3 regions of the Stenotrophomonas maltophilia complex sp. Om-AH-Sm3 genome follow, and region 2 is predicted to be linked to each of the others. Evidence: predicted binding sites of a transcription regulator. Region 2 holds the regulator's gene; each other region holds the start of a gene.
The links. Region 2 encodes HrcA, which represses chaperone genes, less so after heat shock. Its sites were predicted from a motif close to TTNGCACTCNNNNNNNNNGAGTGCNAA; they were not measured.

Region 1 (4,444 bases), on a different contig from region 2:
CGATACTTCCTGCGTCCACGGTTGCAGGTACCCAAGCGCCTGCAGCGGTGCAGCAACGATGTCCGCGCGCAGTGCCAGCCAGGCCCATTCGCGCACGCCGAAGTGCGGGTCATCGGCCAGCGTTCGTATCGCCTGCAGCTTCCCTGCCAGGGGCGTGCCGGCGTCACTGCCGATCAGGTAGCAGGCCCAGCCGCGCACGGTGTCGGACGCATGGTCCTGCCATTGCACGGGATCGCCCTGCCCCGCCTCACGCAGCAGTTGCGCAGCCAAGGCCATGCGCAGTGTGATGCCCTTGCCTGAAGCATCCTGCATGCGTTGCAGCGCTTCCGGTGCAAGCGCAGGCGCTACCACCTGCAGCAGCGCGGCGAAATCCACCGCCAGACACTCGGCCAGGTGGGTGGCGGCGACGCGGCCGGTGCTGAGCGCACGCAGGCGTTCGGCCGCAATAGGCGCGCTCATGCAGCGGATTCCTGCCCGGCATCGGTGTGCTGCCAGACCTTGTGCAGCAACCGTGAAAGCTGCTGCTGTTCGTCGGCCTCCAGCCCGTTGAACAGGCCCCCGATCCACTGCGTGTGCTGCTCGAACAGCGCCTCGGCGAGGCGTGTCCCCTGTGCGGTCAACACGATCCGCAGGCGGCGGCCATCTTCGGCATCGCTGTGGCGCTGCAGCAGGCCTTCGCGCTGCAGGCCGTCGAGCAGGCCACTGATGGTGGCGCGGGTCACGCCGGCACGCTCGGCCAGCTCATGCGGCGGCAGCGAGCCACCGGCCCCGTGCAGCAGGAACAACACGATGAAGCGGCCTTCGCTGAGGCCATGCGGTGCCAGCCGTGCGGCGCAGTCGTGGTCGATGGCGGCAGACAGTGACAGCAGTTGGAAGCACAGGCGCAGCTGGGCCAGGTTTACCTCGCCGCGGCGCGCAGCTTCCTTGAGCAGAGCGGTGTGTTTTGCTTCCAGCATGCCGGCCACCATGTGATTAGGCACCTAATCATAATCGATTTTCGCCCATGGAACCACGCTGTGCGGAGCATGCGGGGCCGGGTCCGGCCAAGCCCGCGCATCGCCCAAAAAGAAAAACCCCGCCTTGCGGCAGGGTTCTTCTCTACAACGGGAAGGTATGCCGACCCAGGGCCGGCATCCCAATGCCAGGGGCGAGGACTTAGAAGTCCATGCCGCCCATGCCACCCATGCCGCCCATGCCACCGGCGCCGCCCATGGCCGGCTCGTCCTTCTTCGGAGCTTCGGCCACCATGGCTTCGGTGGTGATCATCAGGCCAGCGATCGAGGCGGCGTTCTGCAGCGCCGAACGGGTCACCTTGGTCGGGTCCAGGATGCCGAACTGCAGCATGTCGCCGAACTCGCCGGTGGCCGCGTTGTAGCCGAAGCTGCCGGTGCCTTCCTTGACCTTGTTGATGATGACCGACGGCTCGTCACCGGCGTTGGCAACGATCTCGCGCAGCGGGGCTTCCATCGCACGCAGGGCAATCTGGATGCCGTGGTTCTGGTCTTCGTTGGCGCCCTTCAGACCGGCCAGCGCGGTGATCGCGCGGACCAGGGCAACACCGCCGCCCGGGACCACGCCTTCTTCAACGGCTGCACGGGTGGCGTGCAGGGCGTCGTCGACGCGGTCCTTCTTTTCCTTCATCTCGATTTCGGTCGAGGCGCCGACCTTGATCACGGCAACACCGCCGGCCAGCTTGGCCACGCGTTCCTGCAGCTTCTCGCGGTCGTAATCGGAGGAGGTGTCCTGGATCTGGGTCTTGATCTGCGCCACGCGTGCATCAACGTTGGCCTTGTCGCCGACGCCGTCGATGATGGTGGTGTTCTCCTTGGAGACCTGCACCTTCTTGGCGCGGCCCAGGTCCTTGATGGTGGCCTTTTCCAGCGACAGGCCGACTTCTTCGGAGATCACGGTGCCGCCGGTCAGCACGGCCATGTCTTCCAGCATCGCCTTGCGACGGTCGCCGAAGCCCGGGGCCTTGACGGCCACGACCTTGACGATGCCACGGATGGTGTTGACCACCAGGGTCGCCAGCGCTTCGCCTTCGACTTCCTCGGCCACGATCAGCAGCGGCTTGCCGGCCTTGGCGACGCCTTCCAGCACCGGCAGCAGGTCGCGGACGTTGGAGATCTTCTTGTCGTGCAGCAGGATGAACGGGTCATCCAGGTCAGCGGTCTGCGACTGCTGGTTGTTGATGAAGTACGGCGACAGGTAGCCGCGGTCGAACTGCATGCCCTTGACCACGTCCAGCTCGTTGTCCAGGCCCGAGCCTTCTTCAACGGTGATGACGCCTTCCTTGCCGACTTCCTTCATCGCGTCAGCGATGATCTGGCCGATCGACTCGTCCGAGTTGGCCGAGATGGTACCGACCTGGGCAATCGCCTTGTCGTCGGCGGTCGGCTTGGAGATGTTCTTCAGCTCGGCGACGGCGGCCGACACGGCCTTGTCGATACCGCGCTTGAGGTCCATCGGGTTCATGCCGGCGGCCACGGCCTTGGCGCCTTCGCGGATCAGGGCCTGGGCCAGCACGGTGGCGGTGGTGGTGCCGTCGCCGGCATCGTCGTTGGTGCGCGAAGCAACTTCCTTCACCATCTGCGCGCCCATGTTCTCGAACTTGTCAGCCAGTTCGATTTCCTTGGCGACGGAGACGCCGTCCTTGGTGATGGTCGGGGCGCCGAAGCTCTTTTCCAGCACGACGTTGCGGCCCTTCGGGCCCAGGGTGGCCTTGACGGCATTGGCGAGAACGTTCACGCCGCGCACCATGCGCGAACGGGCATCTTCACCGAAACGGATATCCTTGGCAGCCATGTGCAGTTACCTCATCTGGTAGCGCCGGGCCATGCCCGGCGGCTGGGTGTTGGAATCAGGGGATGGAACAGGTCTCGCCGGGGCTCAGCCGATGACGGCGAGCACGTCGTCTTCGCGCAGGACCTTGTACTCGACGCCTTCGCTCTTGTACGAGCTGCCGGCGTACTGGCCGTAGATGACCTTGTCGCCGACCTTCAGCGACGGCGCGCGCACGTTGCCGTTGTCCAGCGGCTTGCCCGGGCCGACGGCCACGACCTCACCCTTGGTGGACTTTTCCTTGGCCGAGTCGGGGATGACGATGCCACCGGCGGAGATTTCGTCGGCTTCGATCGGCTTGACCACAACGCGGTCGTGCAGCGGCTTGATGCTCATAGGAGACCTCTTAAGTGATTGATTGGTCTAAAAAAGTCCGGCGATGTTAGCACTCGCCCCAGACGAGTGCCAGAACCGCACGTGAAGAAACCCGACAACGTCGGGAGCAGGGCAGAGATGGAGCCCCGCCGCCCCCTTTCAAGGGCGGAATGAAAAAAATTTTTCCACCCGCGCGCCTCGGCCAGGGCGTCGGTCCAGATCAATTTCGGTGACAAGCGTCGCACTGTCAGACATCTGACGTTCATTTACGACAAAGTGTCACTGGATCGGCCTTAGGCTCGGTCCGGCATTCCCAATCACAAGGAGGAGTCGATGCGATTGCTGTCCCCGCTTGCCGCTGCCTGCCTGCTGGCGCTGGCCGCTGCGCCGGCCCAGGCCGAGGTCTTCATCAACGAACTGCACTACGACGACAGCACCGCCGCCGGTGACGTCGGCGAAGCGATCGAGGTCGTAGCCACTGCCGGTGAGGACCTGTCCGGCTACCGCCTGTACCTCTACAACGGCAGCAATCCGTCCGCCGCCACCGTCTATGCCAACACCCCGGTCCCGGCCGGCACCGCCGCCGGCTGCGGCAGCGCCACCATCGCCGTGGTCAGTTACCCGACCAACGGGATCCAGAACGGCCCGACCGACGGCATCGCCCTGGTCGATGCCAGTGGCAAAGTGGTCCAGTTCCTCAGCTATGAGGGCGCCATCACCGCCTCCGGTGGCCCTGCCGCCGGCATGACCAGCCAGAACATCCCGGTAGCCGAGACCAACAGCACCGCGCCGGGCACCTCGTTGCAGCTGACCGGCAGCGGCAGCCAGTACACCCACTTCACCTGGGCCGAATCGGCCGGCCAGACCTTCGGCAGCTGCAACAACGGCCAGACTTTCAGCGGCGGTGGCACGCCAGGCCCGAACACGCCGCCGTCGGTGTCCACCACCACCCCGGCGCAGGGCAGCAGCACCTTCCCGGCTGCGGCCGATCTGGAAGTGGTGTTCAGCGAAACCGTGAACCTGGCCAGCGGCGCGTTCGCGCTGAGCTGCGGCACCTCCGGCAGCGTGCCGCTGACCTTCCCGGCGAGCGGCCGCAGCGTGAAGCTGTCCACCAACACCGCGCTGGTGGCCGGTGAAGCCTGCCGCTTCGACATCCGCGCCGCGCGCATCACCGACCTGCTGGGCGCGCACCCGGCCGCCGACAGCCGCATCGCCTTCACCGTGGCCAGCACCGGCGGCAATCCGGACCCGGGCAACCCGGGCGTGCCGGCCGGCTACTACTCCAGGG
Region 2 (4,444 bases):
GCAGTGCGGGCCGGGCCGCTGAAGAGCTCCAGTCTGGTGGCGCGACGGCTGGGCGCGACGCGGATGATGATCGTGGCTGCACCGGCCTACGCGCAGCGGCACGGGCTGCCACGCACTGCCGAGGAGCTGCAGTCGCACAACCGGCTGGACATCGGCCACGCGCGTGCGATGCAGGGGTGGCCGTTGCTGCAGGAGGGGCGCGAGCGGATGCTGCTGCCCAGTGGCAATGCCCGCGCCAGCAACGGCGATGCGCTGCGCCAGCTGGTGCTGGGCGGGCTGGGCATGGCGCGGCTGGCGGCATTCCAGGTGCAGGAGGACATTGCTGCCGGGCGCTTGCTGCCGGTGCTGGAAGAGGCCAATCCCGGCGACCTGGAAGAGGTGCACGCGGTGTTCCTGGGGCAGGGCGGTTACCTGCCGCTGCGGGTGCGCGCGTTCCTCGATTTCCTGGTGGAGAACGTCGACCTGACGCAGCCACGGGGGTAGGGCCGGCCGCTGGCCGGCAACCTCACGATCTTCGCCCACCCGTGTTGGGTTGCCGGCCAGCGGCCGGCACTACCGCGCGGAAGCCGGGCCTATGCCCGGCTCGGGCGGCGTTACACCTGCAGCAGCTTGCGGGCGGCGGCGCGCGCTTCCTTGCTCACTTCCACGCCGCCGAGCATGCGCGCCAGCTCTTCCTCGCGCGCCTTGTTGTCCAGCTTTTCCACGGCGCTCTGGGTCATGCCTTCCACCGGGGCCTTGCTGACCCGGTAATGGGCGTGGCCCTTGGAGGCGACCTGCGGCAGGTGGGTCACGCACAGCACCTGGCGCTTCTCGCCGAGCGCGCGCAGCTTCTGGCCGACGATGTCAGCCACCGCGCCGCCGATGCCGGAGTCGACCTCGTCAAACACCATGGTCGGCACCGCATCCAAGTCCAGCGCGGCCACTTCGATGGCCAGCGAGATACGTGACAGTTCACCGCCCGAGGCCACCTTGCGAAGGGCGCGCGGCGGTTGGCCGGCGTTGGCCGCCACCAGGAACTCGACGCGCTCGGCACCCTGCGGGTCGGGCTTGCCGCTGTCCTGTGGCTCCAGTTCGATCAGGAACTGGCCGCCGCCCATGCCGAGCTCGGCGATGATGCCGGTGGTGGTGGCCGACAGTTCGGCAGCAGCGCTGCGGCGGCTGGCGGTCAGCACTTCAGCCTGTACGCGCCAGGCGGCGGCGGCCTTGTCGATCTCGCCGGCCAGGCGCTGCAGGCGCTCGTCGGCGCCACGCAGCTGCTCCACTTCGGCATGCATGCGCTCGCGCTGTGCGCCCAGTTCGTCCATCGGCACGCGGTGCTTGCGGGCCAGGTCGTGCAGGCGGCCGAGGCGGCGCTCGTTCTCCTCGAACTGTTCCGGGTCGGCATCCAGATCGTCGTGCACGCGATCAAGCAGCGACAGGGCTTCGTGCAGCTGGATCGAGGCGTTCTCGATCAGGCCGTCCACTTCGCCCAGGCGCGGGTCGTGCTCGATCAGGCGCGACAGCTCGTGGCGCACCTGCTGCAGCAGGTCCAGCGCAGAGCTGCCGTCATCGCCGTTGAGCTGGTTGCTGGCTGCCTGGCAGGCGCTCAGCAGGGCGCTGGCGTGGGCCTGGCGACGGTGGCTGGCGCCAAGCGCGGCAATCGATTCCGGCTCAAGGTCCTCGCGGTCCAGTTCGCGCAGCTGGTGCTCCAGGAAGCCGATCCGGTCACTGACGTCGCCCTGTTGCGACAACGCCAGCGATTCATCGACCAGTGCCTGCCAGGCCGCGGCGGCGTGGCGCACCTGGCGGCGCTCGTTCTCGTTGCCGGCATAGGCATCCAGCAGGGCCAGCTGCGACGGGCGCGCCAGCAGCGCCTGTTGTTCATGCTGGCCGTGGATCTCCACCAGCAGCGAGGCCAGGTCGCCCAGCTGTGCCAGTGTCACCGGGCGGCCATTGATCCAGGCCCGCGAGCCGCCGTCGGCGCGGATCACGCGGCGCAGCTGGCATTGGTCCTCGTCGTCGAGCTCGTTGTCGGCCAGCCACTGGCGGGCGGCCTGCAGCTGCTCCAGCGCGAACTCGGCGGAAAGCTCGGCGCGTGCGGCACCATGGCGGACCACGCCGCTGTCAGCGCGCAGGCCGGACAGGAAGCCCAGTGCGTCGACCATCAGCGACTTGCCGGCGCCAGTCTCGCCTGAAACCACGGTCATGCCTGGCCCGAACTCCAGTTCGGTGGCGCGGACGACGGCGAAATCCTTGATCGAAAGATGTCTGAGCATGGGTAAGGGGGTGTCAGCAGCCGCGCAACGCTAGCACGCGGGCGCGGGAGGTCCAATGACTTGCCAAGGCGATGCGCCGCCATTATCTAGTGTCCGTGTCTCACAGGTTGATTCCATGCACGGTTCTCCCGACCAGCTTGCCCCGCGTGCGCGCCACCTGCTGCGCACGCTGATCGCGCGATATATCCAGGACGGCGAGCCGGTCGGCTCGCAGACGCTGGCGCGCGTGGCCGGCCTGGAGGTCAGCCCGGCCACCATCCGCAACATCCTGGGCGACCTGGAGGATCTGGGCCTGCTGGCCTCGCCACATACGTCGGCCGGCCGCGTCCCGACCGCGCATGGCTACCGGGTGTTCGTCGACAGCCTGCTGCAGATGCAGCCGCCGGGCGAGGGCGAGCTGGCCCGGTTGCGCCAGGAACTGGCCGGTGGCGGCAGCACCCAGGCCCTGCTCGGCAGCGCCTCGGAGCTGCTGTCGGCGATGAGCCACTTCGTCGGAGTGGTCAGCGCACCGCGGCGCGAGCAGTTCGCCTTCCGCCAGATCGATTTCGTGGCGCTGGACGGGCGCCGGGTGCTGGCGATCCTGGTATTTGCCGACAACGAGGTGCAGAACCGGGTGATCGAGACCCGGCAGGAGTTTGCGCCAGGCCAGCTGGAGCAGGTCGCCAACTACCTCAATGCGCATTTCGCCGGCCTGCCGATGGCCGAGATCCGTACCCGCCTGCTGCTGGAGCTGCGCGACGCCCGGTCCGAACTGGAGCAGTTGCTGGCCCACAGCATCGAACTGGCCGAGCAGGCCCTGCAGCCGGCGGCCGACGACATGCTGGTGGCCGGGCAGACCCGCTTGATGGGAGTGCAGGACCTGTCCGACCTGGAGCGCCTGCGCGAACTGTTCGAGCTGTTCTCCAGCAAGCGCGAGATCCTGCAGCTGCTGGAGCGGACCATCCAGGCGCCGGGGGTGCGCATCTTCATCGGCGAAGAGACCGGAATGATGCCGCTGCAGGGCGTCTCGCTGGTCACTGCCCCGTACACCGCCAATGGCCAGGTGCTGGGCGTGCTGGGCGTGATAGGTCCCAAGCGGATGGCCTACGACCGGGTGATCCCGCTGGTCCAGGCCACCGCCGATGTGCTTGGCGCGGCCTTTTCACCGGCCGGACGCACGCCGGGAACATCCGACGCTTGAAACGCAGCATCCCGCCCACACTAGGGTGGGTGGAGGCGGAGAGTGACCGCCAGGGACCCAGACATGAACCACGAACATCCAGATATCGAATCCCAGCAGAGTGCCGCCGATGCGGCTGCCACCGCCGGCGTCAACGACGAAGTCGAGCGCCTGCGCGCCGAAGTCGAGCAGGTCAAGGCCGATGCGCTGCGTGAGCGCGCCGACCTGGAAAACCAGCGCAAGCGTGTTGCCCGTGACATCGAGCAGGCCCGCAAGTTCGCCAACGAGAAGCTGCTGGGCGAGCTGCTGCCGGTGTTCGACAGCCTGGATGCCGGCCTGAAGGCCGCCGGCGACGACCCGCACCCGCTGCGCGAAGGCCTGGAGCTGACCTACAAGCAGCTGCTCAAGGTCGCCGCCGACAACGGCCTGGCGCTGCTGGATCCGATCGGCCAGCCGTTCAACCCGGAACACCACCAGGCCATCAGCCAGGTGCCGACCCCGGGCGCTGCCCCGGGCAGCGTGGTGACCGTGTTCCAGAAGGGCTACCTGCTCAACGAGCGCCTGCTGCGGCCGGCGCTGGTGGTGGTGGCCGCCGACTGATCCGGCAGGGCCGGGCGGCGGACAGACCCGTCACCCGACCCGACGCTGAACGCGCCGGATCGTCGGAAACACAGCGTTCGGGAGGTGGCTTGAATGTTCCACGGGCCTCCCCCACATCGTATTCATCCACCGGCCGAACGGCCGGACTGACCCCAACAAGCATCCTCAGGAGTCTCCCCCATGGGCAAGATCATTGGTATCGACCTCGGCACCACCAACTCGTGCGTGGCGATCATGGACGGCGGCAAGGCCCGCGTCATCGAGAATTCGGAAGGCGATCGCACCACCCCGTCGATCGTCGCCTACACCAAGGACGGCGAAGTCCTGGTCGGTGCCTCGGCCAAGCGCCAGGCCGTGACCAACCCGAAGAACACCTTCTATGCGGTGAAGCGCCTGATCGGCCGCAAGTTCACCGATGGCGAGGTGCAGA
Region 3 (4,444 bases), on a different contig from region 2:
GACATCTCGCCGCAGGACCTGGCGGAGTAACCGATGGCGAAGAACGAAAACAGCGAAGCCGCCGCCCCGTCGCGCGTGGGCGTCTGGTTCCAGCACCACGTGCACAGCGTGGTGTTCAGCCTGGGCCGCGCCTGCCGCAAGCCGTGGGCGACCCTGCTGACCGTGATGGTCATGGCGCTGGCCCTGGCGTTGCCGCTGGGGCTGTCGATCGCGCTGGACAACCTCAAGCAGTTCGCCGGCAGCGTGCAGCAGTCGCGCGACATCAACGTGTTCCTGAAGAGCAACGTCGATGGTCCCGGTGCGCTTCGCCTGGCCGGCCAGCTGCGCGACCGCGATGATGTGGCCGGAGTGAATGTGCGCACACCCGAGCAGGGCCTGCAGGAACTGCGCGATGCCGGCCTCGGTGAGGCGATCGATGCGCTCAACGACAATCCGTTGCCCTCGCTGCTGGTGATCACCCCGGGCCAGGGCAAGGACGACGCACGTCTGGCACGCGCGCTGGAAAGCCTGCCCGAGGCCGATCTGGTGCAGCACGATGCGCTGTGGCGCCAGCGCCTGGACGCCTGGCTGGCGTTCGGTGCACGTCTGGTGCAGGTGCTGTCGGTGCTGCTCGGCGTGGGCGCCGCGCTGGTGGTCGGCAACACGGTGCGCCTTGACATCCAGGCCCGTCGCGAAGAGATCGGCGTGCTGCAGCTGCTCGGCGCGAGCGATGGCTTCATCCGCCGCCCGTTCCTGTACCTGGGCGCGTGGTACGGGCTGGGCGCCGGCGCGGTAGCGCTGGCCCTGATCGGCGCCGCCGGTGCCGCCCTGCGCGTGCCGCTGGCCGAACTCTCGCGCAGCTACGGCAGCCCGTTCGTGCTGCATGGCCTGGACCTGCTGCACGGCGGCCTGGTCCTGGTCGGCACGCTGCTGCTGGGCTGGCTGGGCGCCTGGCTGGTAACCGGCCACTTCCTCCGCCAGACCCGCCCGACCGACACCTGAGACCGGCATGCAACCGCAAGCGCTGAAGCACCTTGAAGGGCCCGCGACGCGGGTGATGGTGGTCGATGGCTCGAAGCTGGTCCGCAAGCTGATCGCCGACGTCCTGCAGCGCGACCTGCCGGGCGTGGAGGTGATTGGCTGCGACAGCATCGAAGACGCGCAGCAGGCGCTGGCGCAGGGCCCGGTGGACCTGGTGACGACCTCGCTGACCCTGCGTGACGGCGACGGCCTGGCGCTGGCGCGCATGGTCCGCGAAGCGGCCGGACAGGCCTATGTGCCGGTGATCGTGGTTTCCGGCGACGCCCAGCAGCACCTGGAGCAGCGCCGCTTCACCGAGTACGTCACCGACTATTTCGACAAATCCCTGGGCCATGAAGCGCTGGCGACCTTCATCCGTGGCTATGTGCAGCCGCAGACCATCCCCGGCGCCACCATCCTCTATATCGAGGACAGCCGCGTAGTGGCCGAGGCCACCAAGCGCATGCTCGAGCGGCAGCAGTTGAACGTGCTGCACGTGGTCAGCGCCGAAGAGGCATTCACCCTGCTCACTGCCGAGTCGCTGGGCCGCAGCCGCCACCGCATCGACCTGGTGCTGACCGATGTCACCCTGAAGGGCGAACTGAGCGGGCGCGACGTGGTGCAGCGCGTGCGCGTGGACTTTGGTTACGGCAAGCGCCGCCTGCCGGTGCTGGTGATGACCGGTGACGGCAACCCGCACAACCAGACCGGGCTGCTGCAGTCCGGTGCCAATGACCTGGTGCTCAAGCCGATCGAAGAGCGGCTGCTGGTCACCAAGGTGCTGTTCCAGCTGCGCCTGGCCCGATTGAACGATGGACCCCTGATTCGATGATGGATGAAGTAGCCGACACCCCGACGATCCAGCTGGAACCGAGCTGGAAGCAGCATGTCGGCGATTACCTGCTGCAGCCGCAGATGCGCGAGCTGTCCAGCTTCCTGCGCCAGCGCAAGGCCAGTGGCGCGGCGGTGTTCCCGCCCGGCCCGCAGATCTTCGCCGCGTTCGACGCCACGCCGTTCGAGCAGGTGAAGGTGGTGATCCTCGGGCAGGACCCGTATCACGGCCGCGGCCAGGCGCATGGCCTGAGTTTCTCGGTGCCGCCGGGCGTGCCGGTGCCGCCGTCGCTGCTGAACATCTACAAGGAGATCGAGAGCGATCTCGGCATCCCGCGCCCGGACCACGGCTGCCTGATTCCGTGGGCGCAACGTGGGGTGCTGCTGCTCAATGCCGTGCTGACGGTGGAAGAGGGCAAGGCTGGTGCCCACCAGGGGCGTGGCTGGGAGGGCTTCACCGATCACGTGGTGGACGTGCTCAACCGCGAACGCGAAGGCCTGGTGTTCATGCTGTGGGGCGCCTATGCGCAGCAGAAGGGCAAGGTCATCGACACCCGTCGCCATCGCGTGCTGAAGTCGCCGCACCCGTCGCCGCTGTCGGCCCATCGTGGCTTCCTCGGCTGCCGGCATTTCTCGATGGCCAACGAGTACCTGCAGCGCCGCGGCCAGGCCCCGATCGACTGGTCGCTGCCGCCGCGTTCGGCGCTCTGAGCACCGTCGGGCTGCTGGGCCTGAACACCGGGCAACGTCTCCGGGCCTGAATGGGTCTGCAGAACGGCCCGTTCAGCTCCGCTTGACTGAAATCGGCCGGTTTCTGCCAGGTAATTGCTTGAATTCCAAGGGATTGTGAATCCCGAAAAGCATGCTCGCCACTGTCATCAAATCGCGCTACGGTAGGGCTCTGTTTGGGACCAGTGTTGCATCAATAGGATGCTGGAACTTTTTCCTCCTTTAGCAGTCCAAATCCCGGACTGCTAAGATGGGTGCCTATGAGCCAGAACACCTCTACTGCCCTTGTGGCAAACAATCTCCCGATTCCCAGTGCGCTCGGTTCGCTGGACGCCTACATCGGTGCCGTGCACCAGATCCCGGTGCTGTCGGTCGATGACGAACAGGACCTGGCCCGTCGCTTCCGCGACGGCAACGATCTGGACGCCGCCCGCGAGCTGGTGCATTCGCACCTGCGCTTCGTGGTGCACGTGGCCCGCGGCTACAACGGCTACGGCCTCGCGCTGGGCGACCTGATCCAGGAAGGCAACATCGGCCTGATGAAGGCGGTCAAGCGCTTCGACCCGGACATGGGCGTGCGCCTGGTCTCCTTCGCCGTGCACTGGATCCGTGCCGAAATGCACGAGTTCATCCTGAAGAACTGGCGCATCGTGAAGGTCGCCACCACCAAGGCGCAGCGCAAGCTCTTCTTCAACCTGCGCAAGTCGAAGACGCGCCTGGGCTGGATGAACGCGGCTGAAGTCAGCGCGGTGGCCAAGGACCTGAACGTGTCCGAGCGCGAGGTCATGGAAATGGAGTCGCGCCTGTCCGGTCGCGATATCGGTTTCGATGCGCCGACCGACGAGGACAACGAGCACGCCCCGCCGTCGCCGGCTGCGTTCCTGGTTGCCGATGACGAAGACCCGTCGATGGCCTACGAGCGCGAGGACAGCGAAGACAACCAGATGCAGCTGCTGCGCGAAGGCCTGGCCGAACTGGATGCGCGTTCGCGCGACATCATCCGTCGTCGCTGGCTGGATGCCGACAGCAAGGTGACGCTGCAGGAGCTGGCCGACGAGTACGGCGTGTCGGCCGAGCGCATCCGCCAGGTCGAGGCGAACGCGCTGAAGAAGATGAAGGCGCTGTTCACCGCGTAAGGCGGGATGGCGTTGGAATGAAGAAAGGCCCGGCATTGCCGGGCCTTTTTGTTTTTTGCGGCGTTCTCATCCACGCATGGCGTGGATCTACCCAGTGTCAGTAGAGCCACGCCACGCGTGGCTGCGGCACGGCGGTCACTCTTCGCGTGCGATCGCGCGCCAGCCGATGTCGGTGCGGTGGAACGCGTTGGCCCAGCTCACCTTGGCCACGCCGGCATAGGCCTTCGTCTGCGCATCACGCACGCTGTCGCCCAGTGCCGCCACGCACAGCACGCGGCCACCGGCACTGACCACCTGGCCCTGCGCATCCAATGCCGTACCGGCATGGAACACCTTGGCGCTGGCCGGCACGTCGCCGAGGCCGGAAATCACATCACCGGTGATCGGCGATTCCGGATACGGCCGGGCGGCCATCACTACGCCCAGCGACGGGCGCGGGTCCCAATGCGCTTCCACCTGGTCCAGCCGGCCGTCGATGGCCGCTTCGACCAGTTCGACCAGATCGGACTGCAGGCGCAGCATCACCGGCTGGGTTTCCGGATCGCCGAAGCGCACGTTGAATTCGATCACCTTCGGCGCGCCGCTGGCATCGATCATCAGGCCGGCGTAGAGGAAACCGGTGAACGGGATGCCGTCGGCGATCATGCCCTGCACGGTCGGGTTCACCACTTCGCGCATCACGCGTGCATGCACCTCCGGCGTCACTACCGGCGCCGGCGAGTACGCGCCCATGCCACCCGTGTTGGGGC

Region 1: a site for HrcA is predicted at 3,224-3,250, ahead of AC10QF_RS02865 (co-chaperone GroES). Genes of this name have one in related genera too.
Region 3: a site for HrcA is predicted at 2,782-2,808, ahead of rpoH (RNA polymerase sigma factor RpoH). Genes of this name have one in related genera too.

Annotation. Positions count from the first base shown of each region.
Region 1 is NZ_JBYBLQ010000002.1:37,493-41,936, forward strand. Features, by position in the region: gene AC10QF_RS02850 (DNA alkylation repair protein) at 1-459, opposite strand, end outside; gene AC10QF_RS02855 (MarR family winged helix-turn-helix transcriptional regulator) at 456-956, opposite strand; gene groL (chaperonin GroEL) at 1,156-2,805, opposite strand; gene AC10QF_RS02865 (co-chaperone GroES) at 2,890-3,177, opposite strand; gene AC10QF_RS02870 (endonuclease) at 3,490-4,444, shown strand, end outside.
Region 2 is NZ_JBYBLQ010000013.1:70,677-75,120, forward strand. Features, by position in the region: gene AC10QF_RS15580 (LysR family transcriptional regulator) at 1-483, shown strand, start outside; gene recN (DNA repair protein RecN) at 594-2,255, opposite strand; gene hrcA (heat-inducible transcriptional repressor HrcA) at 2,371-3,435, shown strand; gene grpE (nucleotide exchange factor GrpE) at 3,499-4,014, shown strand; gene dnaK (molecular chaperone DnaK) at 4,195-4,444, shown strand, end outside.
Region 3 is NZ_JBYBLQ010000002.1:75,241-79,684, reverse strand. Features, by position in the region: gene ftsE (cell division ATP-binding protein FtsE) at 1-30, shown strand, start outside; gene ftsX (permease-like cell division protein FtsX) at 34-981, shown strand; gene AC10QF_RS03050 (response regulator) at 989-1,831, shown strand; gene ung (uracil-DNA glycosylase) at 1,828-2,541, shown strand; gene rpoH (RNA polymerase sigma factor RpoH) at 2,820-3,695, shown strand; gene purD (phosphoribosylamine--glycine ligase) at 3,831-4,444, opposite strand, start outside.